One region of the Robertmurraya sp. FSL W8-0741 genome, then DNA from elsewhere that is predicted to be linked to it. Evidence: riboswitches for the same ligand, from Rfam matches in the RefSeq annotation. Region 1 holds a riboswitch; the other holds the start of a gene.
The links. A riboswitch is a leader RNA that binds a small molecule or an ion and turns the genes downstream of it on or off. The one in region 1 is predicted to bind S-adenosylmethionine.

Region 1 (16,325 bases):
TCATAATTCATGCTTTTTTTAGTACATCGTCCAATATTTTAAATGGGACCGAGTCCTCTATAAAAAGCTCCTTATTTTAAAAAAGCGTCCTTTTTCAGCTTCGCTTGGACTTCTTGAATGTTCTTTATTTTATTGTCCCAGCATTTTTGACTTAAATCGACTGGATATTCTTCGGGATTTAATGTTCGTTTATACTCCTCCCACAGGAGTTCAAGATTTTCATCAGCATAGCGTTGCATTTCCCAGATAGACGGAGACTGATAAACAAGCTCTCCTCCTGCAAAAATATCCTGATGCAATTCTTTTGCCACAAAATTGGTAACAAATTTACTTACATAAGTGTGAACAGGGTGGAACATTTTTAACGGTTCTTCTTCCTGCGGATTTTCGTCCTCTAAGGCAATATAATCCCCTTCTGATTTATGATTGATACTATTGATAATGCGATATACTCTTTTTAAGCCAGGTGTTGACACTTTTTCTGGATTACCACTAATTTTGATTGTATCCTGCATCTCACCATTGTCATCTTCTATCGAAGCTAATTTATAAACAGCACCTAAAGCAGCCTGATCGTAAGCAGTAATTAATTTCGTTCCGATCCCCCAAACGTTTATTTTCGCATCCTGTGCTTTTAAGTTCATGATTGTGTACTCATCTAAATCATTGGAAGCAACAATTTTTGCATTTGGGAATCCAGCATCATCAAGCATCCTTCTTGCTTCTTTTGAAAGATATGCTAAGTCACCGCTATCCAAACGAATTCCGACAAAGTTAATTTTATCGCCTAATTCCTTGGCAACCTTTATCGCATTTGGTACCCCTGATCTTAACGTGTCATATGTATCAACAAGAAAGACGCAGTCCTTATGACGGCGTGCATACTTATGAAAAGCAGTGTATTCATCCTTATAAGCTTGAATTAACGAATGGGCATGCGTACCCGATACGGGAATACCAAACTTTTTTCCGGCACGAACATTGGAAGTGGAATTAAAACCACCGATAAAAGCAGCTCTTGTTCCCCAAATAGCAGCATCGAGTTCATGTGCTCTTCTCGTTCCAAATTCCATCGCTATTTCGTCACCAACAATATGTTTGATTCGAGAAGCTTTTGTTGCAATCAATGTTTGGTAATTCACAATGTTTAGCAACGCTGTTTCAATTAGTTGAGCTTCTGCCAAAGGGGCTTCAACGCGAATTAATGGTTCATTGCCAAAAACAACTTCTCCTTCCACAACAGAACGGATATTCCCAGTAAAACGCAACGTTCTCAAATATTCGAGGAAGTCGACTCCATAACCGGCCTCATTTTTCAAATATTCAAGATCGCTATCTGTAAAGCGAAATTGTTGGATATATTCAATAATTCGTTCAAGCCCTGCAAAAATAGCATAACCATTTCCAAATGGAAGCTTGCGGAAGTAAACCTCGAAAACAGCTTTTCGATTATGAATTCCATCTTCCCAATATGTTTCAGCCATATTAATTTGATATAAATCGGTATGTAAAGTTAAGCTATCATCACGATAGTGGTTACTCATAAACTTTGTCCTTCCTTCTTCTCCAATTCGATTGCCAAATGACATATATGAAGCAATCGATTCATCGTTAAAACTATACGATTTTACCATTTAAACAACCTTTAATATGTTCCAACGCCCACCTATGTCCTACCTCATTAAAACTTGCAACAGCATTTTCATGGACAGTTATATTAAAACCTTTATTATATGCATCAACAGCAGTGTGCAAAACACAAATATCTGTACAAACACCAACTAAATGTAGTTCTGTAATTGCTCTTTCTCTTAATTTAATTTCAAGATCAGTTCCCGCAAAGGCGCTATATCTAGTCTTATCCATCCAATAAACACTTTCAAGCTCTTTGTTATCATGATAGAGTTTTTCTAAACTTCCGAACAAATCACGACCACTTGTACCTTCAATATTATGTGGCGGGAATAGCTTCGTTTCTGGATGATAACGGTCATCTCTTTTATGTAAATCGATAGCAAAAACAACCAATTCACCTTGGTTAATAAAATTCTCTGTTATTTTTGTAATTTCTCCTTCTATTTTCTCGCCGGGCTCTCCACAAGGTAAAGCTCCAGTGACAAAGTCAACAGTATAATCGATATTTATTAACGCTTTTTTCAAAGCTTTCCCTCCCCAATCATGTTTTGTAAATCATTTTAACGTATTTAAGAAGTTTTCACAATCATTCCTGACTAACGATAATTGGATTGACAAATATTTCTGTAAACCTTATAGTCTATATGTAAACCAAAATTAAAAAAAAGTTAACATTTGAAAGGAGCATATGATGAATAAGGAACAAATCAAATTAAGATCGATGATTTTAACTGCTCTTTTTGCAGCAATCATTGGAATTATGGCACAGTTAACCATTCCGCTCCCACTTGTTCCCATTACTGGACAAACATTAGCAATTGGGCTGGCCGCAACTATTTTAGGTTCAAAATATGGAACTTTATCGGTTCTCTTGTATTTAGTAATTGGTTCTGCAGGAGTACCTGTTTTTGCTGAGTTCTCAGCAGGAATTTCAAAACTTATCGGACCGACAGGGGGATTTTTAGTTGGATTTCTTCCTGCCACTTTTATCATGGGCATATATTTAGAAAAGCTAGGCTTTACTTTTAAACATGCACTTATCGCTAATATAATCGGGATGCTCATCACCTTATTTTTTGGGACAATATGGTTAAAGATTTCAGCAGCTTTATCTTGGACTGCTGCTTTTACCAGTGGCTTTATACCGTTTTTGTTAGTTGGAATGATCAAAGCTGGACTTGCTTCATGGCTCGGCGTTCTTATTAGAAAACGATTGATTCAAGCGAAACTGCTTTTTACAGCAAAAACGGATATACAGCGCTCTCTTTAACGATTGAGCAGATTAACATTAAAGAGGAATAAACGCATGACCAAAATAAAGCATGAAACCTTTTCTAAAGTAAATCGTATAAATAGTTAAGTTGCATTTACATCTTTCACCTCTTATACTGAAAGATGGTGCTTCCAATTATCGAGGTGAACTTATGCTAGAATCCTTGTTTGATTTTATTAGCCTTTCGGCACTTTATACGATGTATGCCGGCTTATTCCTTATATTGCTCGATCTAATATGGATCTGGAATATCGAATATCAATTTATCGCTTCCCATCAACTAGATAATGAACGTGGATTGCTTCCTGTTGGCACCCATTTTTTCAATGCAAATCCATCCTTTCATTATATCTTGATTTGGGTTATGAGATATATTAGAAAAAAAACAGGAGCCCCAGATGAGGACGACAGTCATGCTATTTCATTATTCATAGCAGACTAGTACTCATACTGGAGGTACAGAATGAAATATAAATTAAAAATATTGATTGTATTATTGTTTACGGTTATTTTTTTATCAGCTTGTTCTGCCCAGAACGGAAATAATGTAGGTTTCTTTCACACTTTTGTTGTGTTGCCTTTTGAAAATTTAATTCATACTACGGCCAATTTATTTGGAGGAAATTTCGGTTTATCGATTATTTTTATCACATTGATTATTCGCCTTATCCTTATGCCAATGATGCTTAAACAAACAAAAAAACAGCGGTCCATGAAAATAAAAATGGATGCGATGAAACCAGAGCTTGATGCCATTCAAACAAAGCTAAAGAAAACAAAAGACGTGGCTGAACAGCAAAAGCTTCAGCAGGAAATGTTTGCTCTATATAAAAAACATAATGTTAATCCATTATCGATAGGATGCTTGCCGCTCTTGATTCAAATGCCTATTTTGATCGGATTCTATTATGCAATAAGAGGTTCTGCTGAAATAGCCAGCCATTCTTTCTTATGGTTCAGCCTTGGACAACCGGACATTTGGCTAACAGCGATTGCTGGTATTGTTTACTATTTGCAGTTTAAAGTTTCCTTAGCAAATATGCCGAAAGAACAGCAAAAGCAAATGAAAATAATGGGATTACTTTCACCTGTCATGATCGTTTTTGTTTCATTAAATGCTCCTGCTGCTCTTCCTCTTTATTGGGCGATTGGTGGAAGCTTTCTAATTGTTCAAACATTAATAGCTAAATATTTATATAAAAAAGAGGAATCGATTGCTGTCACAAATCAACAATAAATTAAGAGGGTGTCTTTCAGACACCCTCTTAATTTATTGCCAGGAAATAGCCATAAAAAGCCAACAGCACACCAATTAGGTACGTAATTCCTAAATAAAAAACTCCTGTAAAGATGTGTTTTCCATTTAACAATTGAATGGCCTCTACATTCATTGTTGAAAAGGTGGTAAAGGCCCCCAAAAAACCAACACCAAATAATGAATATATATGTTCAGAAACTCCTGCAAATAAGTATCCAAGAAAAAATGAGCCGATTAGATTGACAATTAAGGTTGCTAGTGGCAGCTTCGTCAGCTTTAGCCTTTTTACAACATTTCCAATCCAAAATCTACTTATCGCACCGAAGAAGCCACCAACAGCAACAAATCCCCATCCGATCATTAAGAATCCACCTGCTTTTGTCCAATTTTTAACCCTGCGTATGCAAAAAAGAGACCACCAATCATACTAATCGTGACGTATAAGAGCAGAGCCATGATTGCATCATTTTCCCATAAAAATAAAACATCTACACTTAACGTCGATAAAGTAGTAAAAGAACCAATCATTCCTGTTCCAATTCCAGTAGCTAACGAAGGATTCGTCTGATAAAGTATATGGGATGTGAACCACCCTAAAAGGAAGGCTCCTAACAAATTTACTGCGACGGTACCGTATGGAAAAGCATTTCCAAAAAAATAGAGCGTTATGAATGAAACGAAATATCGCAATAAACTTCCAACCGCCCCGCCAATTCCGACATATAGATAAGCCTTCAAAATATCCACCTCTATGTTGAAAATAAAAACATCACATTTCCATAACGCAATTATTCATTCTAAATTATCATAATATATTTTAACATCTTCTAGACAATCTGTTTTCTCAATTTCAACATCTGTGAGATCTGCATAAACAGTCCTACTTGCGTTCACTTCATCTGGTTCATAGACAATGTATAAATCCATATTTCCCCGTAGTTCTTATATATTGAATCAAATTATTAAAACCATACTACTGATTTTGTGCTCATTTCATGTGAAACCATGGTTTCAACGTCTTTCAGCATGGCGGAAAGGTCCTCCGATTCCATGAAATGATCGGAGAGAACATGAGCAAAAAGTCAACAAAAAACTGCGATTTTTTATAAAAGCGCAGTTTTTTATGTGCAATTTAATGGGCATTTTATTTGTTATTTTTATTGGTCCCAGAAGGATATCGGCTTCCATATAAAATAACAACCTTACTTATGAATCTCCTCAAAATAATCCTTATAAAATCCGCCAACTTTTCCACTATTGTCGACAATAAAGTAAAATTCCTCTGTTTCATTTTTAACTTCATAAGATTGGCCGACTGTTAACGCACGACTCACAATATACTTTTCAGCATTTGTATGAATACACTTAACCATTTTGATTGTTTCCGAATTATTCCAAGTTAGATGTCTCATTCTATACTCCTTCATTGTTTATTCCTACATTATTATAGAAATATACTTTGAGTGGTGCAACTCTTTTTGATAATGAAGATACTTTTCTCAAAACAAATGCTCAATAGAAAAACAAACAGAGAAAAGAACACTGTGCTCAATTCACACAAAAACACCCTTAATGAGTAAGCTTTTTTCGTATTTTCATGATTTTACCTTCATCAAAAGTGAAAAATTCGCCTGTAAGGACATTTTTTAATGTTACATATGTTTTTTCGCAAATTGTATCTAGTCTAATGAATTCAAGAAATTGATAACATTTATTTTCGTAGACCACTTCATAATAGCGATTCTCAATAAATGTATTCATAAAGAGCACCTTCTTTCTGAGATGGTGTTACTCCTTTTTACCACCCTTATGCTTGCATGAAACATTTTTCTCAGAAAAAATTACAATTTACATCCGAGTCTGACAAGTTCTTCCTCCAATTTCTGATAATATCCTGGACTCACTCTCCCTTTAGAGCCGCGAAGAATTTCTTTTGCATAGTGAAGTGGCGGAGCCGACTCTGGTTGTTTCTTATATACATGAAAAGTTAAAACATCCGGAATCAGTGTTTCACTCATTTTCACATCAACAAATGTTGGCCGATACCACCCCAAATTAAAGCCTTCCCTATCAAAAAGATAGTATAATCCTTGAAAAGGAATATCATATAAAATCCCTTCCGTCACACCACCATCTTCAATAATATCAGCCCGTCCTCCATCATTTGCGCTAAATAAATATTTCATAGAATAGCCTTCCAGTTTACAAGCTCCTGCCACTTTTTCAAAAAGGTGAGCGACTTGTGCTTTCTCAAACCTTTCGACGTCCATACAAGATCCATAAGCAAAGTAATAAATGGAAGCTGGTTTTTTGTTTAACAGTTGATATAATTTCCAATCTCCATGTGGGATCAGTTCTTTACCTAAACCTTCCTTTTTCTCTATGTAGACAAGGCCGGAATATTCTCCATTATCCGTAAAGATTTGTGCTTCCACTCGCTCATATAAATTATCCTCCCTGTCAGCCTTATACTCTTCAAGATCATCCAATTTCGATAAAATCGCTTGATCGATTTCATATAATTCTCCATATACCTTCCCTTGTTCGGAGCGTTTCATCGCTGGGTAACCATATCCAGTATCAAATAGCTCTCCATATATCCACGCTTGTTGGGCAATAAGCACAGCGCTTTTTAATAGCGCATGATTTCCTTCATGCTTCCTTAATGTGCCGTATACAAAAACCTTCATCTCAACGACCTCCTACAACTTCAAGACTTTTCTGACATCTCTATTTTAACTGAAGAGATTCCGCTTGTCTTTCATAGCTATAGCAAATCCATTAATTCCAGAACAACTCTATCAAGCTTTGGATAAGATTTCGTCCCTGCTCTTTCTTTAAGATTGAATACCTATATGAAGTCTGTCTAAGTTCAATCACTTTTATTTTCGCCAGCTCTGTCCGGATATAATAATCATAATTCATTTCTCCATCCTCCCTTATACATCCATCATATCTTTACATTACTTCCGCTACATTGGGAGTAAGAACGAACAGAGCTACATCTAAAGGTTGAAAAAATTTCAGTCTACATTATTTTTCGAAAATTTCGCGAAATGTCTTTTCAAAGCAGCAAAGATCCTTTACAATGAATAAACATAGATTTACAATCCTTTTACCTGGAGGTATGCACAATGAAGATTATGAGTAATGAATTGTTAATCGTCTCGTATCGCGATGCATTGAAGTCGGAAAAGGATAAGGAATGGGCAAAAATTTTGAAAGATGAAATTAGAAAACGTGGACTAAAGCCTTTTAAGGATTAAGAATGATAATGTATAATATTTTGGAAACAAAAAACAGCCACCGTGCACATTTTGCAACGGTGGCTGTTTTTGAATAATGCCTATTCAAAAATTAATGATTCAGGATCCTCGATAAGTTCTTTAATTCGCTTTAAAAATGTAACCGCCTCTTTGCCATCGACGATTCGATGGTCATAAGAAAGGGCGATATACATCATCGGACGATTCTCCATCCTTTCCTCATCTATGGCAACTGGACGAAGTTTAACCGAATGCATGCCTAAAATTCCAACCTGTGGTCCATTTAAGATTGGTGTGGAGAGCAAAGAACCGAACACTCCACCATTTGTAATCGTAAAGGTACCACCTTGCAGATCGGTAAGGGCAAGTTTGTTTTGACGAGCCTTATCAGCAAGCGCTAAAATGTCTTTCTCAATTTCCGCAAAACTTTTTCGGTCTGCGTCGCGCACGACCGGTACAACAAGTCCTTCCGGAGCGGAGACAGCAATTCCAATATCATAAAACTTTTTCAGAACAATTTCATCACCTTGTATTTCAGCGTTCAATAGCGGTGATTTCTTTAATGCGGCAACGACTGCTTTTGTAAAAAATGACATAAAACCAAGCTTTACATCATTTTCTTCCAAAAATTTATCTTTCCGGCGCTTGCGTAAATTTAATACATTTGTCATATCAACTTCGTTAAAAGTAGTCAGCATAGCCGCTGTATGCTGTACTTCCACTAAGCGATTAGCGATCGTTTGTCTTCTGCGGGACATGCGAATTCGTTCCACTGGCTTATCATCGCTCACTATCTCTTGCCTTGCTGCAGGCACCGGTGCTGGTGTAGCAGCCCTCGGTTGTTCATGTTGAAATCCTTGAACATCTTGAGCACGTACTCGTCCTAACGGATCAACTGTTGGAACTTGACTTAAATCAATGCCTTTTTCTCTTGCTAGTTTCCGTGCCGATGGGGATGCGATTGGGCGTTCCTTCTTTTCTTCTTTTAATGCTGAATTTGGCTGCTCTTGTATATTTTCTTCAACGTGCGTTTCTTGAACAGAGACAGGAGCTGGTTCCTTTCCCTCCTCTGAAACGATAGCAATCACTTCTCCGACATTAACAGTATCCCCTTCATTATATTTCATTTCAGTCAAGATCCCACTGTAGTCAGAGATGATTTCAACATTGACCTTATCAGTTTCTAATTCAACTAAATAGTCGCCTTTTTCAATTTTGTCGCCCACTTTTTTTAGCCATCCAGCTACAGTTCCTTCTGTAATTGATTCTGCTAACTCTGGAATTCGAATTTCCGCCACCTTAATTTCCTCCTTCTTCAAAAACGGGTGATTACTTTATCAATAATACATGCTTGCTCCATCTTATGAACATCAGGATCTCCCTCAGCCGGACTTGAACGGCGACGTCGCCCAACATAGTGCACTTCAATATTGCTTGCCGCTATTTCTTTAATACGGGGTTCAACAAATGTCCACGCTCCCATATTTTTCGGTTCTTCTTGGACCCAAACAATTTCCTTTAAATTAGGAAATTTATCCAAAATCATTTTCAGACTTTCCATTGGAAAAGGATAAATTTCTTCCACACTGACCACATGGAGCCATTCCGTATTTTCTACAGTATCTAGCTGTTCAAGAAGATTGATAATCATTTTCCCTGTTCCCAAAACTACGCGCTCGATCTTATCAGCCTTTGGCCCAGTCGCTTTATGCTCGATAATTGAATGGAATTCTCCTTTACTCAGGGCACTTGGATGCGATGCTACTCTAGGGTTTCGCAGCAAGCTTTTTGGCGTCATGATGACAAGAGGGCGTACCTCCTCTTTATTTAAAATTGCAGCCTGCCTTCTTAAAATATGAAAGTATTGTGCGGCAGACGTTAGGTTAGCAACTGTCCAGTTATTTTCCGCTGCCAGCGTTAAAAATCTTTCCATACGGGCACTAGAATGCTCTGGTCCTTGGCCCTCGTATCCATGAGGAAGAAGGATAACGAGTCCCGATTTTTCACCCCACTTCGCCCTTCCTGATGAAATAAATTGGTCAAAAATAACTTGTGCGGCATTAGAAAAATCGCCAAATTGCGCTTCCCATATAACTAATGTTTCAGGCGCAAAAACATTGTATCCGTATTCAAAACCTAGCACGGAACCTTCTGATAACGGACTGTTATAGACACTAAAAGAAGCCTTCGCATCTGATAAGCGGTGCAATGGAGAAAATTTTTCCCCTGTATTCTGATCATATAAAACGATATTTCGATGAGCAAATGTACCGCGCTCTGAATCCTGACCTGAAAGGCGCACAGGAGTTCCATCAGCGATTATGGAGGCAAAAGCAAGCGTCTCGGCTAAGCCCCAATCGACTTTTCCATTATTTTTAAATGCATCTAGGCGTCTCTTTAAAATTCTATTTAATTTGCTGAATACTTGAAATCCTGCCGGCCATTGTAAAAGCTCTTCATTCATTTTCTGTAGCTTTTCAAGAGGAACCCCTGTTTTCATCCTAGAAATTCCTTTCTCCACAGTTTCAGGTGGTTTAGGATCTCCTTCTTTTTCCTCTTTTTCCGGCACTTTTTCATATGCTTCCTGAAGTCTAGTAGTTACTTCACTTTCGAGCTGTTTAAGCTCGCCTTGTGTAAGAATACCTTCCTGAAGTAATTTTTGTGCGTATAGATTCTTCACAGTTGGGTGTTTTTGAATAAGTTGGTACATTAACGGATTTGTCGTCATCGGTTCATCCATTTCATTATGGCCAAACCTGCGATAGCCGACGAGATCAATTAGAACATCCTTTTTAAACGTTTCACGATATTCACAGGCAAATTGTGCTGCGGCCAATACCGCTTCTGGATAATCAGCATTAACATGTAAAATCGGCATTTCATAGCCTTTAGCTAAATCACTCGAATACCTCGTGGAACGAGAATCCGTTCTCTCAGTAGTGAAACCAATCAAGTTATTGGCAATGACATGAATCGTACCACCCGTACGATATCCTTTTAAGCGGCTTAAATTTAACGTTTCAGCTACAATTCCTTGTCCAGGAAATGCGGCATCACCATGGACAAGAATAGCCAATGCCGAGCTTAAATCTTCTTTCGGATACCCCTTGTCTGTACGATTATCTTGGGCAGCACGGGTAAATCCTTCCACTACAGCTCCAACAAATTCAAGATGGCTCGGATTATTCGCCAATGTAATTCTCGCTTTGCGCTGATTCATTTCAGGTAATTCACGATTAAGACCAAGATGATATTTTACATCTCCTGTCCACCCAAAATTAATTCCAATCGAGCCTTCTGAAGGCACTAATTCTTTATTTGGTGCATGCTGAAACTCTGCAAAAATCATTTCATACGGCTTTCCTAAATTATGAGCAAGAACGTTCAAACGCCCCCTATGAGCCATTCCAATATTAATTGTTGACGCACCGTTCTCAACCGTTTCCAAAATAATTTCATCGATTAAAGGAACTAATGAATCCAGGCCCTCTATAGAAAAGCGTTTTTGGCCAACGAAGGTTTTATGGATAAATTTTTCAAACTCCTCGACCTCTGTTAAGCGTTTCAGCACTTTTTTCTTTTTATCAGCAGTTAATGATGGAAGCAGACTCCCACTTTCAATTTTGTTGCGAATCCACATTTTCTCTTGATTATTATTAACATGTCGGATTTCAAAAGCAATTTTTCCGGTGTATACCTTTTTCAAGTACTCAATTGCATCATAACCATTTTTTAGATGGTGTGGAATATCCGTTGAGATAAAATGAGCTGGTATTTCCTCTAGATCTTGTTTCGTTAGTCCGTAATACTCCATTTCGATTAATTCTTTATCAGGTTCTTGATTTTTCAAGGGGTAAATATCAGCTGCTAAATGGCCATAGCCTCTTACTTTGTCAGCGAGATTGGCTGCTGCTAATATTTTTTCAATCGGTGTGCTAACTTGAATTACATTAGATTCGGAATGTGCAATCTCATTCTTTTCCAATGTAGGTGGTCCATTTTCTGCGAAGTATGCTTTTATCTCTTCGTCCACTGAATCAGGATTTTCTAAATAGGCTTCATACATCTCTATGACATATCCTAAATTCGGTCCGTGAAATCCTTGCCATACTGGTCCTTGACCATCTGATGGCTTCCTCATGTGAAATACCTCCAAAATCTTTTAAGAAATTGATCACTTTATCCTCTATCTCCTCCATTGATAAACTCAAATGTTAGAATAATATTATTTTTCAGAGGATATAACGTTTTCAAGGCTATTCTAACACGTTCATGTAAGAACTACAAAGGTTTTAACTGTGCAAACAGTAAAAACTTTTGCTAGGCAATTACCTATTGTAATAAAATTTTAACACCCGTTTAAATTATTACATCATTGGATAAATTTCCTCATCAATAGGCAAATTATGAATGAATATAAATCAAGGAGATGAACGATGCGTGAATATTGGTCGTGCAAAGGAAATAGCAGAAAGTGCTGAAGTTCATAACGTCACATATGAAGGGTTTCCAGTGATCATCCAACATGTTGATGAACAAACAAAAACAGCGAGAATTTATTCGAAGCAAAATCCTGAATATGAACAGACTGTCCCAATCTTAAACTTAATTGAAGAGGAATAAAATCAGGCTGCCCGCAAACGCTCGCTTTCTTCGTTGCTCGTCTTGTCCGGTGCTCATTACCTATTATGGTAACTCCGCTCCTCCCAAGGCTTCGCGCCTCGAAATCAAACGTTTTAACTGATTTTTTTTATTTTTGACTTTGTCTACACTCTGAAATAATTTCTCATTGACTTTATTGGTTTATTGTAGTAAATTTTAGAAAATTGAATTTAATTTCTTATCAAGAGAGGTTGAGGGTCTGGCCCTATGAAACCTCAGCAACCTGCAAGTATTTATTGCAAGGTGCTAATTCCTGCAAGTTTTGTAAATAAACTTGGAAGATAAGAAGAATGGCTCATATCCGTTATGAAAAGTCTTCTTCTTATAGAAGACTTTTTTTGTTTGGCTTTGTTATATGCCGGAGTTGATTTTCAGCTCATTTTCTCTCTCATAAGACCTTTCAATAGAAATAAAAGGGCGTGCGAATCAAAGTTTCACAAGAAATAAGCCAAAATCGCTTTATCAACAATTCTGTTTAACAAAGTCTTTGTTTAAGATGCATACAGACATATTACAAGCAAATTTTATGAACTTAAGGAGTGTTATCTTATGTATGAACTCGAAACAAAATTGGCGCAAATCGGAAATCGCAGTGAAAAAACAACAGGTACAGTAAATCCTCCTATTTATCTTTCTACCGCCTATCGTCATGAAGGAATTGGTCAATCAAGCGGCTACGATTATATCCGAACTGGAAATCCAACAAGACAAATTTTAGAACAGACGATAGCCGAGCTTGAAGAAGGTGATGGCGGGTTCGCCTGTAGTTCTGGAATGGCGGCTATTTTGACAGTACTTTCTCTCTTTCAATCAGGAGACGAATGGATTGTCGCAAAGGATTTATATGGCGGTACATACCGTATTCTTGAGGAGAACTTTAAGAAATGGGGCCTTAAAGCAACATATGTGAATACGAGCGATGTTGCCAATATACAGGAATATATTACCGAAAAAACAAAAGCTATCTTTATTGAGACACCTACAAATCCCCTTATGGAACAAACCGATATCAAGGCAGTTTCAAAAATAGCAAAAGAAAACAAACTTTTAGTAATTGTCGACAATACGTTTTACACTCCTTATATTCAAAAACCGATTAGAGATGGTGCTGATATCGTCATCCATAGTGCCACCAAATATTTAGGCGGACACAATGATGTTTTGGCCGGATTGATTGTCGCGAAAGGAAAAGAACTTTGCGAGTCTCTAGCTTTCTATCATAATGGCAATGGCTCAGTTCTAAGCCCTTTCGATTCATGGCTGTTAATGCGGGGAATGAAGACGCTAGCCCTAAGAATGGAAAAACATGAGCAAAATGCAAAAGAGCTTGTCCGCTTTCTGTTAGAACATGACGCCGTAACAAATGTCCTTTACCCAGGACGAGGAGGAATGGTTTCATTTCGAATTCAACATGAAGCATGGGTGAATCCTTTCTTGCAAAACTTGCAATTAATCACATTTGCTGAAAGCTTAGGTGGAACTGAAAGTTTTATCACCTATCCTGCTACACAGACCCATGCAGATATTCCCGAAAAGATTCGATTTGAAACAGGGGTAGATAATTGTTTACTGCGCTTCTCAGTCGGATTAGAGCATAGCAATGATTTAAAAAATGATTTACAGCAAGCATTCATAAAAGCCAAACAGGAGGTAGTACGATGAACGAAGACTGTTGTTACTCTTTTGAAACGAAGTTGCTTCACAATAACTCAAAATTTGATCTTACAACTGGAGCTGTCAGCGTCCCCATTCAGCATGCCTCAACCTTCCATCAATCAAGCTTTGACACTTACGGAAAGTATGATTACGGTCGAAGCTTGAATCCTACACGGGAAGCTCTCGAGGAGCAATTAGCTCATTTAGAGGGTGGTACTCGTGGGTTTGCATTTGCTTCTGGAATGGCTGCCATTTCAACCGCCTTTCTCCTCCTATCCAAAGGTGACCATGTCGTCATGACGGAGGATGTATACGGCGGAACCTATCGCATGGTAACAGAGGTTCTCTCACGCTTTGGCATTGAGTATACATTTGTCGATATGACTGATCTCGATGCCGTCACGAAGGCTGTTCAAGCAAATACGAAAGTATTTTATGTCGAAACTCCTTCAAATCCAACGTTAAAAGTTACAGACATTAAAGCAATCAGTCTGATCGCCAAAAAACATGGGGCATATACATTTGTCGATAATACTTTCCTAACTCCTGCCTTACAAAGGCCTTTGCAATTAGGGGCGGATGTCGTCCTCCACAGTGCTACAAAATTTTTATCCGGTCACAGTGATGTGGTTGCAGGTGTCGCTGTTGTAAGAGATGAAGAATTGGCAAATCGACTTGCTTTTTTACAAAATTCCTTCGGGGCTGTACTCGGCGTTCAGGACTGTTGGTTAGTAATGCGCGGTCTTAAGACATTATCAGTTCGATTACAGCAATCGGTCAAAACAGCTACTAAATTGGCACACTTTTTCCGCCAGCACGATTCAGTAAAGAATGTTTATTATCCTGGTTTAAAAGAGCATCCCCAATATGAATTGCAAAAAAAGCAAGCTTTAAACGCGGGGGCTGTTTTATCTTTTGAACTTGAATCAGAAGAACTGACTAAAAAATTCGTTGAAAATGTTAGAATTCCCGTTTTTGCAGTTAGCCTGGGAGCAGTGGAATCAATCCTTTCATACCCCGCGAAGATGTCGCATGGAGCGATGCCAAAAGCAGAACGAGAAAAAAGGGGAATCAGCAATAGTTTACTAAGATTGTCTGTTGGTTTAGAACATGCGGACGATTTAATTAATGATTTTACTACGGCATTAACCTATGCCTATTCACCAATTAAATAAAAAAGGAGTAAGAATATGAGTTTCCTAGAAAAACTAAAAAGTGAAATTCTCATTGCAGATGGTGCTATGGGGACCCTTCTATACTCCTATGGGACAGATAGCTGCTTCGAAGAATTAAACCTTTCACACCCAGATGAAATCACAAAAATCCATCAAGCTTATATTGAAGCTGGTTCAGATATTATCCAAACAAATACGTATGCAGCCAATTTTTTAAAACTTCAAAGATATGGTTTAGAAGACTCTGTTAAGGAAATAAATAGCGCTGCAGTAAGAATTGCCAAAGAAGTGGCGCAAAAAGATGTTTATGTCCTTGGCACAATGGGTGGAAACCGTGGTGTAAATCCAAAGGCGCTCTCCCTTGAGGAAATTAAGCGCAGCTTTCGAGAACAACTTTATTGTCTGCTGCTAGAGGATGTAGATGGAATCCTGCTTGAGACCTTTTACGATCTTGAAGAGATTGAAACAGTATTAACCATTGCTAGAAAAGAAACAGCCCTCCCAATCATTGCACAGGTTTCCGTTCAAGAACCAGGCGTCATGCAAAATCAAACAGCTATTAACGATGCCTTTGCGAAACTCGAAGGATTAGGTGCAGATGTTGTTGGTTTAAATTGCCGAATTGGCCCTCATCATATGATTAAAAGTTTAGAAGAAGTGCAGATTCCTAGCAAAGCTTTTCTATCTGCATTTCCAAATGCTAGTCTTCCAACTTATACAGATGGCAAATTCCATTATGAAGGCGATGCAGACTACTTCAAAAGTTCAGCAAAAGCTTTTCAGGAACAAGGGGTGCGATTGCTTGGAGGATGCTGTGGTACAACACCTGCGCATATACGTGCTTTTGCAGAGGAATTGAAGGGTGCTACTCCGGTAACCGAAAAAATCATTAAACAAAAAAAGCAATCCTCCACTGAGATCGTGCAAACAGCCGTTCGAAATGAGGTGCCTCTGCAAACGATCGTCAAAGAAAGAGCATCGGTTATCGTTGAGTTAGATCCGCCGCGCAAACTCAACACGGAAAAATTTTTTCAAGGGGCAAAAGAATTAAAAGCTGCAGGCATTGACGCCATTACACTGGCAGATAACTCCCTTGCCTCACCTCGAATTGAAAATTCTGCTCTTGCATACTTAACAAAAACAAAGGTTGGCATGCGTCCTTTAGTGCATATCACCTGTCGTGATCGAAATATTATTGGTTTGCAATCCCATTTAATGGGACTTCACACACTAGGACTGCATGATGTACTTGCTGTGACCGGCGATCCAGCACGAGTTGGCGATTTCCCTGGTGCCTCTTCCGTTTACGATGTCTCTTCATTTGAATTAATACAAATGATTAAACAATTTAACGACGGTTTATCAAGTTCAGGGAAAGATTTGGGACAAAAGGGAGCCTT
Region 2 (16,325 bases), 1.3 Mb from region 1:
AGATCCAAAAAAACTTGGAAGAATAGGCTTAAAAACAATAAGTTACTTTCTTTTAACGACTGCGATTGCGTTAACAATTGGGATCATGCTAGCGCTTGTTGTTCAACCTGGGGCTGGCGGAGGTTTTGATCTTTCTATTACAGAAAGTGAAGGTCAACAGTTTGTAGATGCTGAGGCACCACCATTTATCGATACTCTATTAAATATGATCCCTACGAATCCTGTATTGGCAATGGCTGAAGGAGATATGCTTCAAATTATCGTCTTTTCAGTATTCATAGGATTTGCGCTCACTGTTCTAGGGGATAAAACGAGAGGCGTTTTAAATCTAATGGAACAAGGAAATGAGATCATGATGTATCTTGTTAATCTTGTTATGAAAACAGCTCCGTACGGTACTTTCGGGTTGATTGCATCAGCGATTGGGAGCCAGGGCTTTGCGGCATTTAAAGCAATGGGGTTATATTTTGTCGTTGTACTAGGTGCGCTCTTGCTTCATTCCATTTTAACTTACGGGGGAACCGTGCTATTTTTAGCAAAACGCAACCCTGTTCAATTTTTTACAGGCTTTTTCCCCGCAATGACGGTAGGCTTCAGTACATCAAGCAGTAATGCTACATTGCCTGTTTCAATGGAAACTGCTCAAAAAAACCTAAAAGTTCCTGAATCAATTAGCAGCTTTGTTCAACCGTTAGGAGCGACAATCAATATGGATGGAACAGCCATCATGCAAGGGGTTGCCACCATATTTATTGCACAGGTATATGGGGTAGAACTAACCGTTGTGCAAATTATTACAGTTATTTTGACAGCAGTTCTAGCAAGTGTTGGAACTGCAGGTGTGCCTGGTGTCGGTCTCATCATGCTTGCTATGGTCCTAAGCTCTGTTGGATTACCTGCAGAAGGTATTGCCCTTATTATCGGCATTGATCGCTTGTTAGATATGACACGTACAGCTGTCAATATAACAGGCGATGCAGCGTGCGCAGTATATATTGCAGAAACAGAAAAGAAGCATTTAGACCCTAATGTGTAGAAATTAAATAAACAAACTCAATCTTCTTACACAATCATGATCCTACTTTAGGATAAGGTGTGGAGATTAAGTTTCCTTTGAGGCTCTTCTATTACAACTTTCGAGAAGAGTCTCTTCTCGTGTTATTATATAAATAGGAATGATTATATTTTATTAGGGCAACTAAACATGTGAGGGAGCAAGCGAAATATGAAAGACTTGAGCGCACAAGATATACTCAATTTAATGGAACAAGAGGACGTTTTTTTCCTTTATTTATATACACCTCTATGTGGTACCTGTCAGGTGGCAGGAAAAATGCTTGAAATCGTGGAGAAACTATTTCCAAATGAAACTTGGGGAAAATGTGATTTGAATTATATTCCAAATTTCGCTTTAGAGTGGGAAATTGAAAGTGTACCATGCTTATTGCTCTTTAATGGGTCGCACATTATGAAGAAGGTTTATGCTTTTCATTCAGTCCCTTATTTATATGAAATAATTAAAGAAACGGTTTAAAGTCAGTGGCTTAAAAAACAGTGTGACGAAAGGTTGGCTCCCTTTTGACACACTGTTTTTTAATTTTGCAATTTTTTGTTTACTTTTAATTGTTCTGGGATTATGATATTTAGGAATGCGAAATAAACAAAGGAGAACCATCACATGCCTTTTTTTCAGGAATGGTCTTCACAAATTAAAAGCTACAATCAAAATATTAAACTTTCTATTTTAGCGAATGTTTTTGCTCAAATTGGGTTTGGAATCTTCATGGTTATTTACAATTTTTATATTAGGGAGCTTGGTTATGCTGAACAGGTAAATGGTCAAGTTATTTCCCTGACATCGTTAGCAACTGCATTGATTCTTGTGCCGGCAGGAATGATAAGTGATCGTTTTGGTCGAAAAAAAGTGATGCTAATGGGCAGTATTTTAACAGGAATTGTTTTTGTTTTAAGGGGTGTTTTTGAAGCTCAAACACTTTTACTTATATTAGCGTTCATTACAGGGTTAACGATGGCTTTTATTCAGGTTTCATCCATACCTTGGCTTGCTGAAAATTCAAAGTCCTTTCAACGAGTCCATCTTTTCAGTATTTATTCAGCCGTTATGACAGGTGCGAGTGTGATTGGAAACCTGTTTGGTGGAATCTTTACTGATGTCTTTTCACTGTTTCTTTCACCGCTTATGAGTATAAGAGTAACGTTAATTATTGCAGGTCTATTTTATTTCTCTTCATTTATCCCAATATTGAAATTTCAAGAGAATCGAGTGGTCAAAAAAGAGAAAAAGCTGCCATTAAAGGAGAAAATACAGCAGCAACGAGAAGGGTTCAAAATCATCCTCTTATTCGCGATAGCACAATTAATTATAGGAATTGGAGCAGGGCTTGTTATCCCTTATTTGAACTTGTATTTTGCAGATAGATTTATGGCTTCAAACTCAATCATCGGGATAATTATTTCATTAGGCCAAGCTGCTACAGCAGTCGCGATGATCATAGGACCAATGATGGTTAAAAAGTTTGGAGAGGTAAAAGCAGTTGTTATTCTTCAATTATCATCTTTACCTTTTCTTTTACTTACAGCATACACTGAAAATTTAACATTAGCAGCAATTGGTTTTCTGTTTCGGCAGGCGTTGATGAATGCGGGAAATCCGATTCAAACGTCGCTGATGATGTCGAAGGTTAATGATTCTGTAAAAGGCTTAGCGAATTCGATAAATCAAATGGTTTTCAATCTTGGATGGGCCGTGATGGGACCCGTCTCAACTGGAATTGTGATCATGTATGGAGCGTATTGGGGGTATGCAATAGTCTTTACGATCACAGCGTCTCTTTATTTAATTGGCTCTATTTATTTCCTTACTGTTTTTAAAAGCATAAATCGTCCAGCTGGTGCTTCGACAGCAAAATCGGCTCAATCACAATAACCAACATATTTCTCGGGAAATTTTTACATAAAAACGTTGTATTTTCAGTACAGTCGCTTAAATTGATATTGATGTGAGGTGTATGCTGGTATTTGTCGAATCAATTTTAAAGGGGTTTTTCTTCTTGAATCGAAATAGTTCAAGTAAAAGAAATGAAATTATTTTCATATAGGAGGGCTACCATTGCTGGAATTGCTTCGTATATTGGTTGATGAAGTAAATGAAAGAAGTCACTTAACCCCTTTATTACATAAAACAATATCTGTTCAATTGATTGCTGATGAAGAACAAGCGATTTTACAAATTGAAGATGGAGTGCTGCGGATTTATGAGGACGAAAGGAATGCCGCTAACGTTTTTATAATGGGTAAAAAACAAGTTATGGAAGCAATTATAACGGGAAATTTGAAATTGAGAAAAGCAATTGCAGCCCAAGAAGTAGATTGGCAGGGGAGTTTGAGAACCGCTTTATTATTAGAATCTTTATTTCGTCTAGCAATTCCAAACTATATCGAAAAGAGACCAAAGGCTTTCAAATAATCAATTGACTTAACTGTTAACACTTCTTAGAGGATTGGGGAATCCATTCGAGTGTTTAATATTTTCATTGACATGTTCGTTATTACATGTTATGATAACACCCATATTCAACATGGAATTTAATAGTGTGCTCTTATCAAGAGAGGTGGAGGGATGTGCCCGATGAAGCCCGGCAACCGTCAAGTGATTGAAATGGTGCCAATTCACACAAAGCATTGCTTTGATAGATGAGAGAAAGGACATTTTATAACGCATGCCTTTCTGCTTGTCTGCAGGAAGGCATTTTTATGTAGTTTGGAGACGAAAATTATTTCTATGTTGGAACAGCATGTTCTTATGAATGAAAAACGCTTGTGAGCTAAAGCTATGAATGGCATAGTTGCCAGTGTTTATAAAACTTGGTTATCTCATAAGAATAATAGGATTTAAAAGTAGGTGAATAATATTTGATTTCCATACAAAATGTGAAAAAAGTGTACTCTTCTCTCAAAGGAAAAGTTGTAGCTGTCGATGATGTCAGCATGGAAATAAATGCAGGTGAAATTTTTGGCGTAATTGGTTATAGCGGTGCGGGAAAAAGTACACTGATAAGAATGCTTAACGGTTTGGAAATTCCAACGGCGGGCTCTGTCACTGTTGCTGATAAACAAGTGTCGCAAATTAAAGGTCAAGAACTGCGCAAGGCTCGCCAAGAAATCAGCATGATTTTCCAGCATTTTAATTTACTTTGGTCTAGAACAGTTCGCGAGAATATTGCTTTCCCATTGGAAATTGCCGGTATTCCAAAGAATATCAGACTTAAAAGAGTGGATGAATTGATTAAGCTTGTTGGTCTTGAAGGTCGAGAGGATGCTTATCCCTCACAGCTAAGTGGTGGTCAAAAGCAAAGGGTGGGAATTGCACGTGCATTGGCGAACAATCCTAAAGTGCTGCTTTGTGACGAAGCGACTTCTGCACTCGATCCACAAACAACAGATTCCATTTTAGAGCTCTTGGTCGATATTAATAAACGTTTAGGTTTAACGATTGTTCTCATTACTCATGAAATGCATGTGATTCGCAAGATTTGTCATCGGGTTGCTGTTATGGAAGATGGGAAAGTGGTTGAGACCGGGAAGGTGTTAGAAGTATTCAAAAACCCGCAGCAGAAAATTACGAAGCGGTTTGTTTCGCAGGTGACAGAGCCAGAAGAAACGAAAGAAACGATTGAGCATTTACTTGAACGTTACCCTCAAGGTACGGTAATCCAATTAGGGTTTGTTGGTGAGTCTGCAGAACAGCCATTAATTACAAATCTTATTCGTAATTTCGAAGTGACCGTTAATATTTTGCAAGGCAAGATTTCTCAAACGCAAAACGGCTCATATGGTACATTGTTTATCCATATTGACGGAGAGGCTTCAGAAACTTCAAAAGCAATTGATTTTATTACGTCCCAGCAGGTTGGAGTAGAGGTGATAAAACATGATAAATGAGCTCTTTCCAAATGTGAAATGGGATAAAATGTGGGAAGCAACAGTAGAAACGCTTTATATGACAGGGATTTCGGTAGTTGCAACCTTTATTATCGGCATTATACTAGGTTTATTACTCTTTTTAACAGCTAAGGGAAATATTTGGGAAAATGCATTTGTGAATAAAATTATTAGTGCTTTTGTTAATGTATTTAGATCGATTCCTTTTATTATTCTGATTGTTCTCCTTATCCCCATTACGAAATTCTTGCTTGGTACAATGATTGGGGAAAATGCTGCCTTGCCAGCATTAATTGTTGGAGCTGCTCCCTTTTACGCAAGAATGGTTGAAATTGGCTTAAGGGAAATTGATAAAGGGGTTATTGAGGCGGCTCGATCGATGGGGGCTAAAACAAGCACGATTATTTGGAAGGTATTGCTGCCTGAATCAATGCCAGCGCTCGTTTCCGGTATTACGGTGACTGCGATTGCTCTAGTCGGCTATACAGCAATGGCTGGAGTTATCGGAGCTGGTGGACTCGGAAACCTTGCTTACTTGGAAGGATTCCAACGTTCAAGAAGTGATGTTACGTTAATGGCAACGATTATTATTTTAATCATTGTATTTGTCATCCAATTTATTGGAGATGTCATAACAAATAAATTAGATAAACGATAAGGAGTGTTTACTATGAAAAAATGGTTAGCTATTTTTGCATCTTTTGCACTAATTTTATTTTTAGCTGCATGCGGAAGCACGAATAATGATGCTGAAGATGGCGGCAATGCAGATGGAGAAGGGGCCGAAACTGAAACTGAAGAAACGACTACCCTTGTTGTAGGAGCATCAAATGTTCCACATGCTGAAATTTTAGAAAAAGCGAAGCCAATTTTAGCGGAAGAAGGAATTGAACTTCAAATCGAAACGTTCCAAGATTATGTTCTTCCCAACCAAGCATTAGCGGGTGGGGACTTAGATGCGAATTACTTCCAACATATTCCGTATTTGAATGCGCAAATTGAAGAGCATGGCTATGATTTCGTTAATGCAGGTGGAATTCATATCGAACCTATCGGTGTGTATTCAAAGAAATATGATAGCTTAGATGCTTTACCTGATGAAGCACATATTATTATTAGTAGTTCTGTCCCAGATCATGGTCGTATTTTATCACTTCTTGAAAAAGAAGGCTTGATTACTCTTAAAGAAGGTATTGAAAAAACAGCAGCAACCATTGATGATATTGTCGATAATCCGAAGAACTTACAATTTGATACAGAATATGAAGCATCTCTTTTGCCACAAATTTATAATAACGATGAAGGTGACGCTGTTCTTATAAATTCCAACTATGCAATCGATGCTGGATTAAATCCACTTGAAGATTCAATTGCAATTGAAGAAAGTGATTCACCATATGTGAATGTTATTGCTGTTCGCAGTGGAGATGAAAATAAAGAAGCGATTAAAAAGCTTGTTGAAGTACTTCGTTCAGAAGAGATCCAAAACTTTATTTTAGAACAATATGAAGGTGCAGTTGTTCCAGTGTCTGAATAATCATGAGAAAACCAGTTCCATTTTTGGAGCTGGTTTTTCAATGTCGTCTACTAAGCTTATTTATTGTGGATAACTATTTAATGGGTGCATCTACGCTTAGCGTATGCAGTAAAATCTAAAAAATATTGGTAATTGGATTTTTGCAACTTAATTGTTTGTGCGGAAGTGAGTATGAATCCTAGGAACAAACTGTTTTCGATGTTCCGAAAATCTCCAGCTGTTGATTTTTGGGGATTGAGCGATCATCATCCTATGTTGAGCAAGCAAGCCTGCAAAACTATGTTGTTTTTATCATTGATGTGGTGAGTAAAGTCTACAATTAGAATGGTGTGAAGATATCATTTATTTTAAAGGATACTGGTTGAATTGTAAGAAAAGTTAACAAGTTTCGACGCTTATTCCTGAATATTGCTATTCAAAGGGAAATATGCTTGAATTTCCATTTTGAGTTATAACCTGAGTGGTGCTAACATTAAACACGTAGTAAATCGCTTGCCTTATGTGACAAAACACGAAAGGAAGGATATTATTAGTTATTTTCATATCTCCCTGAAAAAGGGGGCGAAACCAAAATGATGGTACTTCAGATGAATTATACGAGTGAAATGGAAAAAGCGATGCACGGAGCCCACAATGTTTGCTATGCTACCTATTGCCGAAAGCATGAAGTGAGAATGCGGGTTGAAAGACGGCGTGAACAGGAATACATTCAAAGTCAGCGTCTTGTAGCAGATTTAACTAGAAATCAATTAAGGTAATTTATAGCTCAGCACGATTTGAAGCAAGTATATAATATAATAAGGAAGAAAAACAAAAAACCAGTGTTTTAGCTACACTGGTTTTTGTCATATGCATTGGTTTTGCCGAACTGTCATATGGACAAGCAGCTTATCTTGAGCTTATTGGAAGCAAAATAAGGTTAAGCATCCCGGCGAAATGGTTTCCGGATGATTCAAAAGTCCTGCCATGAAGATAAACGCTGTGCATGAGAGGAGGATATTCCTGATTAGGAGTTCATGCAGACAAAGAACAGAAAAAAGGGCCAAGTGTGTCCTCATAGAGGGTTCATGAGGACAAAGAACGTCAAAAAGAAGACAGCTCTGTCCCACATACTATTCGCGGCCATTATACAATACAAATTAGTCCGAATTGCCAGACAGCAGCCTCAATAAAGGTGTCGCAAATATGCCTAAATCGTTTGCACAAATTAAAACAAATATTCCCTTTCTAACCTAATTAAAAATGATGTTCATTCTCACTTAGAACATCAATACATACATGGGAAGGTTACGGAAAAAAATATATTGAACAAATTTTATAACAACCGTTAAACATAAATCCTTATTATGGAGACTGTGCTGTGTCTATGTGGGAACTAGATAAAAATTTTTATGATATATTTTGCTATGTTTTAACACTGCTAAAGAGTTGCTAACACTTTTCATTTGTTATAAGATTGTAATGAGAATAAAATGAGAATCAACGATTGGCCTTGGCCAGCGAGGATAAAATCTTTTTTTATATTACGGAGGTATTATTATGGCAGGATCTACTTTAACAATTAAAGACCTTCATGTTTCAATTGAGGGTAAAGAGATATTAAAAGGAGTAAACCTTGAAGTGAAGGGTGGAGAAATCCACGCAATCATGGGACCAAACGGGACTGGTAAATCTACTTTATCATCTGCGATTATGGGTCATCCAAAGTATGAAGTAACTCAAGGCAGCATCACATTAGATGGGGAAGATGTATTAGAAATGGAAGTAGATGAGCGTGCTAAAGCTGGTCTTTTCCTCGCAATGCAATACCCAAGTGAAATTAGTGGTGTTACAAATGCAGACTTCTTGCGTTCAGCTATTAACGCTCGCCGTGAAGAAGGCGATGAAATTTCGTTAATGAAATTTATTCGCAAAATGGATTCACAAATGGAATTCCTTGAAATGGACCCAGATATGGCTCAGCGTTATTTAAACGAAGGCTTCTCTGGCGGGGAGAAAAAGCGCAATGAAATTCTCCAATTAATGATGATTGAGCCAAAAATCGCGATTCTTGACGAAATTGACTCAGGTCTTGATATCGATGCATTAAAAGTTGTTTCAAAAGGAATCAACGAAATGCGCAACCCTGATTTTGGCTGCTTAATTATCACTCACTATCAACGTCTATTGAACTACATTACTCCTGACCATGTCCATGTAATGATGCAAGGTCGCGTTGTTAAATCTGGTGGTCCTGAGCTTGCACAGCGTTTAGAAGCAGAGGGATATGACTGGATCAAAAAAGAACTTGGCATTGAAGACGAAACTGTTGGGCAAGAAGCATAAGTGTTAGGAGGATCGCAATGACTACTGAAATAAAATTACCATTTGATAAAGAGTATGTTAGCTCTTTCTCTCGGGAAATGGGAGAACCAGCTTGGTTAACGACTCTTCGTCTAGAGGCACTTGAGAAAGTGGATGCACTTCCTCTCCCTAGACCTGATAAAACAAAAATTGATAAATGGAACTTTACACAATTTGAAAAACATATTGTGAAAAGTGATGATTTCGCTTCATTAAATGATCTTCCAGAAGATGTGCGAGTACTAGTTGACATTGAGTCAGGAGATCAGAATTTATACATTCAACGAAATAATCGTCCTTCCATTCTTTCTGTATCGAAGGAACTGCAAGAAAAAGGCGTAATTTTTGTTGATATCTTTACTGCTGCTAGAGAGCATGGAGACCTTTTACAGCAGTATTTCATGAACGATGGAGTCAAGGTTGATGAACATAAATTAACCGCGCTTCATGCAGCGTTCTTAAATGGTGGAGCATTTTTATATGTTCCGAAAAATGTTGAACTTACTTCACCCATTCAATCTGTGTTCATTCATGATGAAAAAGAAGCGAATATGTTCAACCACGTATTAGTAGTTGCAGAAGATAATAGCTCAATTACTTATGTTGAAAATTATATTTCAACAGTAGATTCAGCAGAAGGAATCTTCAATATTGTGACTGAAGTGATTGCTGGAACAAATGCTAAAGTACAGTATGGAGCAGTTGATACATTAGCAAAAGGAACAACCACGTACGTAAATCGTCGTGGTGTTGCAGGAAGAGATGCTCGAATCGAGTGGGCGCTTGGCTTAATGAATGACGGTAACACGATTTCTGAGAATGTTACAAATCTTATTGGTGATGGTTCCTTTGGTGATACAAAAACGGTTGTTGTTGGACGTGGGGAACAGGTTCAAAACTTTACAACTAAAGTTGTTCACTTTGGAAAACATTCTGAAGGATATATTTTAAAGCACGGCGTTATGAAGGATAAAGCAAGCTCTATTTTTAACGGAATCGGTAAAATTGAGCATGGTGCTACAAAGTCGAATGCAGAGCAAGAATCACGTGTTCTCATGTTAAGTGAAGGGGCTCGTGGGGATGCGAACCCAATTCTACTTATTGACGAAGATGATGTAACAGCAGGACATGCTGCATCAGTTGGCCGTGTTGATCCTCTTCAGCTTTATTACTTAATGAGCCGTGGAATCTCTAAGATGGAAGCTGAAAGATTAATCATTCATGGATTTTTAGCACCAGTTGTAAATGAATTACCAATCGAAGGGGTTAAAAATCAACTTCGTGCCGTGATTGAAAGGAAAGTAAAGTAATGAATGTCGCGGATGTTCGTTCATATTTTCCGATTCTCAACCAGGAAGTCAATGGGAACCCCCTTGTTTACTTAGACAGTGCAGCTACTTCCCAAAAACCTGTTCAGGTCATGGAGGCACTTGAAACCTATTATTGCGAATATAATTCGAATGTTCATCGTGGTGTGCATACATTAGGAACGAGAGCAACAGATGGGTATGAAGGTGCAAGGGAAAAGGTCAGAAAATTTATTAATGCTAAATCTACTCAAGAAGTTATTTTTACTAGGGGAACGACAACAGCGTTAAATACAGTGGCAGCAAGCTTTGGTAAAGCGAATGTACAGCCGGGGGATGAGATTGTCATCACGTACATGGAGCATCATAGTAATATCATTCCTTGGCAACAGCTTGCAAAAGCAACAGGAGCTACGTTGAAATATTTGCCATTACAAGAGGATGGAACGATTTTACTTGCGGATGTATCAGAAATTGTTAATTCCAAGACGAAAATTGTTTCTGTCACAATGGTATCGAATGTTTTGGGAGTTATGAATCCGATTAAGGAGATTGCGAAAATTGCCCATGAACATGGAGCAGTTATGGTAGTCGATGGTGCTCAAGCAGCACCACATATGAAAATAGATGTTCAAGATTTAGATTGCGATTTCTTAGGTTTCTCAGCTCATAAAATGTGTGGTCCGACTGGAATTGGGGTACTTTATGGGAAGAAGCATTTATTAGAAAATATGGAGCCAATCGAATTCGGTGGGGAAATGATCGATTTCGTTGACCTGTATGACTCTACCTGGAAGGAGCTTCCTTGGAAGTTTGAAGGAGGAACACCGATTATTGCTGGAGCGATTGGCTTAGGCGCTGCGATTGATTTTCTAACAGAGATTGGATTGGAGAATATTCAAGCCCACGAGCATCGCTTGGCAGCCTATGCTTTAGAAAAAATGTCTGCAGTAGAAGGAATGACAATTTACGGACCGTTAGACCCGAATAAGCGTGCAGGTCTTGTAACCTTTAATATTGCAGATGTGCATCCGCACGATGTAGCTACCGTTTTAGATGCGGAAGGGATTGCTGTTCGCGCAGGCCATCATTGTGCGCAACCACTGATGAAATGGCTTAAAGCATCAGCAACTGCCCGTGCCAGCTTCTATCTGTATAACACAGAAGAAGATATTGATAAGCTTGTTGCGGGGCTTATCAAAACAAAGGAGTATTTTTCTGATGTCTTCTAATCTTGATCAACTCTACCGACAAGTCATTATGGATCATTATAAAAATCCTCGTAATAAAGGTGTCTTAGAGGATGATAGCTTAACAATTAACATGAATAACCCTACATGTGGCGATCGCATCCAATTAACTTTAAAGGTTAATGATGACAAAGTGATTGATGCAAAGTTTGAAGGAGAGGGCTGTTCGATTTCGATGTCATCTGCTTCGATGATGACACAGGCTATAAGAGGGAAATCGATTGAGGATGCCTTAAAGCTCTCAAAGATTTTTTCGGATATGATGTTAGGGAATGAATATGATGAAGATATCGATTTAGGCGATATCGAAGCACTTCAAGGAGTGGCTAAATTTCCAGCGCGAATCAAGTGTGCAACATTGGCTTGGAAGGCGATGGAAAAAGGACTCAAGGAAGATGAACAATAAAGGAAGTGTGAAAGGGCGCAATTTGGTCCTTTCCACTTTATAAAAGGAGGAAGACTTTCGATGGCTAAAAAAGCGCCTGAGATCGGTGATTATAAATACGGCTTTGCCGACAAAGATGTCTCCATCTTCCGATCAAAACGTGGTCTTACACGTGAGATTGTTGAAGAAATTTCAAAAATGAAGGAAGAGCCTCAATGGATGCTCGATTTCCGTTTAAAATCTCTAGACCACTTTTACAGCATGCCAATGCCTCAATGGGGTGGAGATTTAAATTCTTTAAACTTTGATGAGATTACGTACTACGTAAAACCATCGGAAAAAACAGAACGCTCTTGGGATGAGGTACCTGAAGAAATTAAGCAAACGTTTGATAAGCTTGGTATTCCTGAAGCAGAGCAAAAGTATTTGGCTGGGGTTTCAGCACAGTATGAGTCAGAGGTTGTTTACCACAATATGCAAGAAGATCTTGAAGCGCTAGGAATTGTCTTCAAAGATACTGACTCTGCTTTAAAAGAAAATGAAGATATTTTCCGTGAGCATTGGGCGAAAGTAATCCCACCAACAGACAATAAATTTGCTGCATTAAATTCGGCGGTTTGGTCTGGTGGTTCATTCATTTATGTACCAAAGGGAGTAAAAGTGGAAACTCCGTTACAAGCTTATTTCCGTATTAACTCTGAAAATATGGGACAATTTGAGCGTACATTGATTATCGTTGATGAAGGGGCACATGTTCATTATGTAGAAGGGTGTACGGCTCCTGTTTATACAACCAACTCACTCCATAGTGCTGTTGTTGAAATCATCATTAAAAAAGACGCTTATTGCCGTTACACAACAATCCAAAACTGGGCAAACAACGTTTACAACTTGGTTACAAAGCGTGCCGTATGTGAAGAAAACGCAACGATGGAATGGATTGATGGAAACATTGGTTCTAAACTCACAATGAAATATCCGGCTGTTATTTTGAAAGGTGAAGGTGCTCGTGGAATGACTTTATCTATCGCGATTGCAGGTAAAGGTCAGCACCAAGATGCTGGTGCTAAAATGATGCACTTAGCACCAAATACATCTTCAACGATCGTATCAAAATCCATTTCAAAACAAGGCGGTAAAGTAACGTATCGCGGAATTGTCCATTTTGGACGTAAGGCTGACGGTGCACGCTCTAATATTGAGTGTGATACGTTAATCCTTGACAACAAATCTACTTCAGATACCATTCCGTACAACGAAATCTTAAATGATAACATTTCATTAGAGCATGAAGCGAAGGTATCAAAGGTTTCTGAAGAGCAGTTATTCTACCTCATGAGTCGTGGTATTTCTGAGGAAGAAGCAACTGAAATGATCGTAATGGGCTTCATTGAACCATTTACGAAAGAACTTCCAATGGAATATGCTGTTGAAATGAACCGTTTAATCAAATTTGAGATGGAAGGTTCTATCGGATAATGAACGATTAACCCTTGTTTATCAAGGGTTTTTCTTTTTGTTTGCGCTGTATTGAATCTCAGTACTTAATTTCTTTAACTTTTACTGAATAGCATCTACAGTGCAGAAGTCCTTAGCTATTTTCTTAGATAATGACTTACTATTGTTGTGCATAATTGAGCAACTTATGAATTGGTGATTACAGCCAATTAAGTAAATAACTCAGTATTGATTTGTAAATATATTCATATGGTTATGATAAAAATGGCAAAAAGGTTTCAATCCATTATTTTCAAAGTAAATTAGGTTTAGTCTATGATGTTAAAGTAAAAAGTGGATGGAGTGCCAAATGGTAAATTATGTATCAATTACTAATTAATGCGACAAATAAACATGAATTGGAAAAACTATTGATTTTGTATATTATAGGTGTAGTAGACGGTTTAGAAAGTGAACTAGTAACTATTGATGAAGCTGAAAAATTATTATTTAGTCCTTATACAATAGATTTAGTTGATTCTAAGGGAATCTCAAAAGAAATAATAGACATTATTCATTTGGGTACTGAATTGGAAGATGTGCAAAGTTTGATACCTGATAAGTTATCTGAAAGTTTAAAAGAAATTAAAGATAAAAGTATTAAAATATTAGCAAAACAAAGCGTATACAAAATTGAGAATAAGATAATTTGCAATACTAAATAATACGGTTTCTCTTACTTTTGAGGAAGCCAGTAAAAAAGTCTTTGGGCTTGTCAAGTAACGTGTGTAGTTATTCTAGATATTTTTTCACACGTTTCTTCAGGTGGTCGTGAACTAAATAGTTGATTCATGACCATCGCCCATTGTTAAATGTTTCATAGAATAAAATATAGAGGAAATTTAGTTTACACACTTGCAATAGTCCTCAAAATTCTCGCAATGAATCATCAAATCCTCGCAATCATATCCAAAACTCCCACAAAAACCTCCGCAATCGACATCAATAATTAAAGCAGTTAAAATTTTTCACTTATTTGTCGATATGAGAATTGAATCAAAAATATAGACATTTTTTGCATGTTTCCAATTATCCAAATGAATGACTCAAAATGATTAACACATGGTAGAATGTCAAGAAGGAAGGGTAGAGCTTGAGAAAAACAGTTTTCGTTATTTTGCTAGTTTTTGTTATTTTGCCATTGACGGTTAGTAATATCCAGGCAGCGCAGCCTTTTAAGGATGTAGGTTCAACACACCGTGCTCTGGTATCAATCAATTATTTGGCGGAAGGAGGAATTGTCTCAGGTAACGGTAACGGCCATTTTTTACCGGATAAAACGGTTACAAGAGCAGAAGCAGCAACCATGATTGGAAGAGCCGTTGGACTAGATGGTACAAAAAGAAATACACGTTTTCATGACGTTGGCAGTCAGTCCTTTGCATCGGGATATATTCAATCTGCAGTTGACGCAAAAATTATTTCTGGATACGTAGATGGTAGCTTTAAACCGAACAATCCAGTTACAAGAGGAGAAATGGCGTTACTTATAAGTAGAGCTTTTCATTACAATGCAACGAATACTGCCAGTGCTGCTGAAGCATTAATGAAGAGAGGAATAGCACAAGGAATTACACAGACTGATTTTGGTTATACATATAACATAAAACGTGCTGATTTTGCCGTTTTCTTAGCTCGGTCAATCAACTATAAACTGAGGATATCGCCACAAGTAAGCTTTAATATAGAAACGGAAGTAACAGCTAGTTCTTTGAATGTGCGAACAGGTCCATCAACCGCTTATGGAGCTGTTGGTAGTATTCCAAAAGGAACAAAGGTGCAAGGTTCTTATATTGTAGGAGAATGGATGTATATTCGTTCTTCCAAGTTAGAAGGTTTCGTTAATAGCAGTTATTTAAGTGGTACGGATACACCTAAGCCAGGAGAGAATAATGGTCAATCAGTAGCCTCACAAATGATCGTGATTGATCCTGGACACGGCGGACATGACCCAGGTGCTTCAGGTTTTGGGCTTAAAGAAAAAGATGTAGTTTTAGACACAAGTTTGAAGGTAAAAGCCTTATTAGATAAGACTCCTTTCAAACTCACGATGACGCGGGAAACCGATGTATATCCTACATTAGCCAAACGTGTAGAAATTGCAAAGGCGGCAAAAGGGAATATCTTTGTGAGTATACACGCAAATAAGTTTAATGGTGCTGCCAATGGCACTGAAACCTATTATTATTCGGCTGCTACTAATCCTTACGTAGCTGATAGTAAGCTATTGGCAACTAAGATTCAAAACCGATTGCTGGCTGCATGGAATTTGAGAAACAGAGACGTTAAGAAAGGAAATTTCCATGTTATTCGTGAAAATAATATGCCTGCTGTTTTAGTAGAAATGGGTTTTATTGATAATGAAAAAGATGTTGAAAAATTAAAATCACCAGAATGGCGGCAAAAAGCAGCAGAGGCGATTTTCTACGGGATTTTGGATTTCTATAAAGAAAAAGGTTTTAATGTAACTTCTTATTATAGTATAAAATGATTGAATGAAAACAGGAACAGGAAAAATCAACTTGAGGTTAGGCATGGCTCGGTAATGTACCGGACCATGCCTTTTTGATTTTTTTAGGAAATTATAGACTTTGTAGTTGCGTATAAGGCTTTTGATAGTGTATCTACGCCTGTCCTAAGTAGTCGAGGCTTAATAAACTTCATGGGCCAGTGATAAAAAAGCTAAGTGCAACCCCTTAGGTTTTTTTATCGTTTGTATGGCGATGATCAGTAAAGTATTTCTCTCCTTTTTCACTAATAAGTTATGTTCCTCAACTTCACGATAATGTAAGAATTTTCGTCACGAAATCGTAAGAAGTGATTGCTATACTTACTTTTAACAAGTGGTGATAGAAATTGGAGGAGAGTAGAAATGAGTATTTTAGCAACCAATAAGCTCAGAAAGATTTACGGAGAAGGAGATAGCGAAGTTCGGGCCCTTGATGGAGTTTCTATCAGCATAGACGAAGGGGAATTTGTGGCAATCATCGGAACGTCTGGAAGTGGGAAGTCGACATTATTAAATATGTTGGGCGGTCTTGATC

Region 2: it holds a riboswitch for S-adenosylmethionine, as region 1 does, so the genes downstream of both, NST02_RS06305 (methionine ABC transporter ATP-binding protein) here and NST02_RS12375 (methionine biosynthesis PLP-dependent protein) in region 1, are expected to answer to the same signal.

Annotation. Positions count from the first base shown of each region.
Region 1 covers NZ_JBBOQG010000001.1:2,554,651-2,570,975, reverse strand. Annotated here, with positions in the region: gene NST02_RS12445 (nicotinate phosphoribosyltransferase) at 72-1,544, opposite strand; gene NST02_RS12440 (cysteine hydrolase family protein) at 1,618-2,160, opposite strand; gene NST02_RS12435 (biotin transporter BioY) at 2,327-2,905, shown strand; gene NST02_RS12430 (hypothetical protein) at 3,060-3,350, shown strand; gene yidC (membrane protein insertase YidC) at 3,372-4,145, shown strand; gene NST02_RS12420 (fluoride efflux transporter FluC) at 4,174-4,527, opposite strand; gene crcB (fluoride efflux transporter CrcB) at 4,527-4,904, opposite strand; gene NST02_RS12410 (DUF6501 family protein) at 5,369-5,578, opposite strand; gene NST02_RS12405 (hypothetical protein) at 5,736-5,927, opposite strand; gene NST02_RS12400 (gamma-glutamylcyclotransferase) at 6,008-6,856, opposite strand; gene sda (sporulation histidine kinase inhibitor Sda) at 7,301-7,432, shown strand; gene odhB (2-oxoglutarate dehydrogenase complex dihydrolipoyllysine-residue succinyltransferase) at 7,513-8,730, opposite strand; gene NST02_RS12385 (2-oxoglutarate dehydrogenase E1 component) at 8,748-11,573, opposite strand; gene NST02_RS12380 (H-type small acid-soluble spore protein) at 11,873-12,055, shown strand; SAM riboswitch class I at 12,270-12,382, shown strand; gene NST02_RS12375 (methionine biosynthesis PLP-dependent protein) at 12,644-13,756, shown strand; gene metC (cystathionine beta-lyase) at 13,753-14,925, shown strand; gene NST02_RS12365 (bifunctional homocysteine S-methyltransferase/methylenetetrahydrofolate reductase) at 14,941-16,325, shown strand, end outside.
Region 2 covers NZ_JBBOQG010000001.1:1,301,021-1,317,345, forward strand. Annotated here, with positions in the region: gene NST02_RS06285 (dicarboxylate/amino acid:cation symporter) at 1-1,036, shown strand, start outside; gene NST02_RS06290 (thioredoxin family protein) at 1,226-1,534, shown strand; gene NST02_RS06295 (MFS transporter) at 1,679-2,947, shown strand; gene NST02_RS06300 (SCP2 sterol-binding domain-containing protein) at 3,131-3,487, shown strand; SAM riboswitch class I at 3,618-3,721, shown strand; gene NST02_RS06305 (methionine ABC transporter ATP-binding protein) at 3,934-4,962, shown strand; gene NST02_RS06310 (methionine ABC transporter permease) at 4,952-5,620, shown strand; gene NST02_RS06315 (MetQ/NlpA family ABC transporter substrate-binding protein) at 5,633-6,499, shown strand; gene NST02_RS06320 (hypothetical protein) at 7,072-7,257, shown strand; gene sufC (Fe-S cluster assembly ATPase SufC) at 8,039-8,824, shown strand; gene sufD (Fe-S cluster assembly protein SufD) at 8,842-10,152, shown strand; gene NST02_RS06335 (cysteine desulfurase) at 10,152-11,381, shown strand; gene sufU (Fe-S cluster assembly sulfur transfer protein SufU) at 11,368-11,805, shown strand; gene sufB (Fe-S cluster assembly protein SufB) at 11,866-13,263, shown strand; gene NST02_RS06350 (DUF3969 family protein) at 13,602-13,946, shown strand; gene NST02_RS06355 (N-acetylmuramoyl-L-alanine amidase) at 14,375-15,772, shown strand; gene NST02_RS06360 (ABC transporter ATP-binding protein) at 16,154-16,325, shown strand, end outside.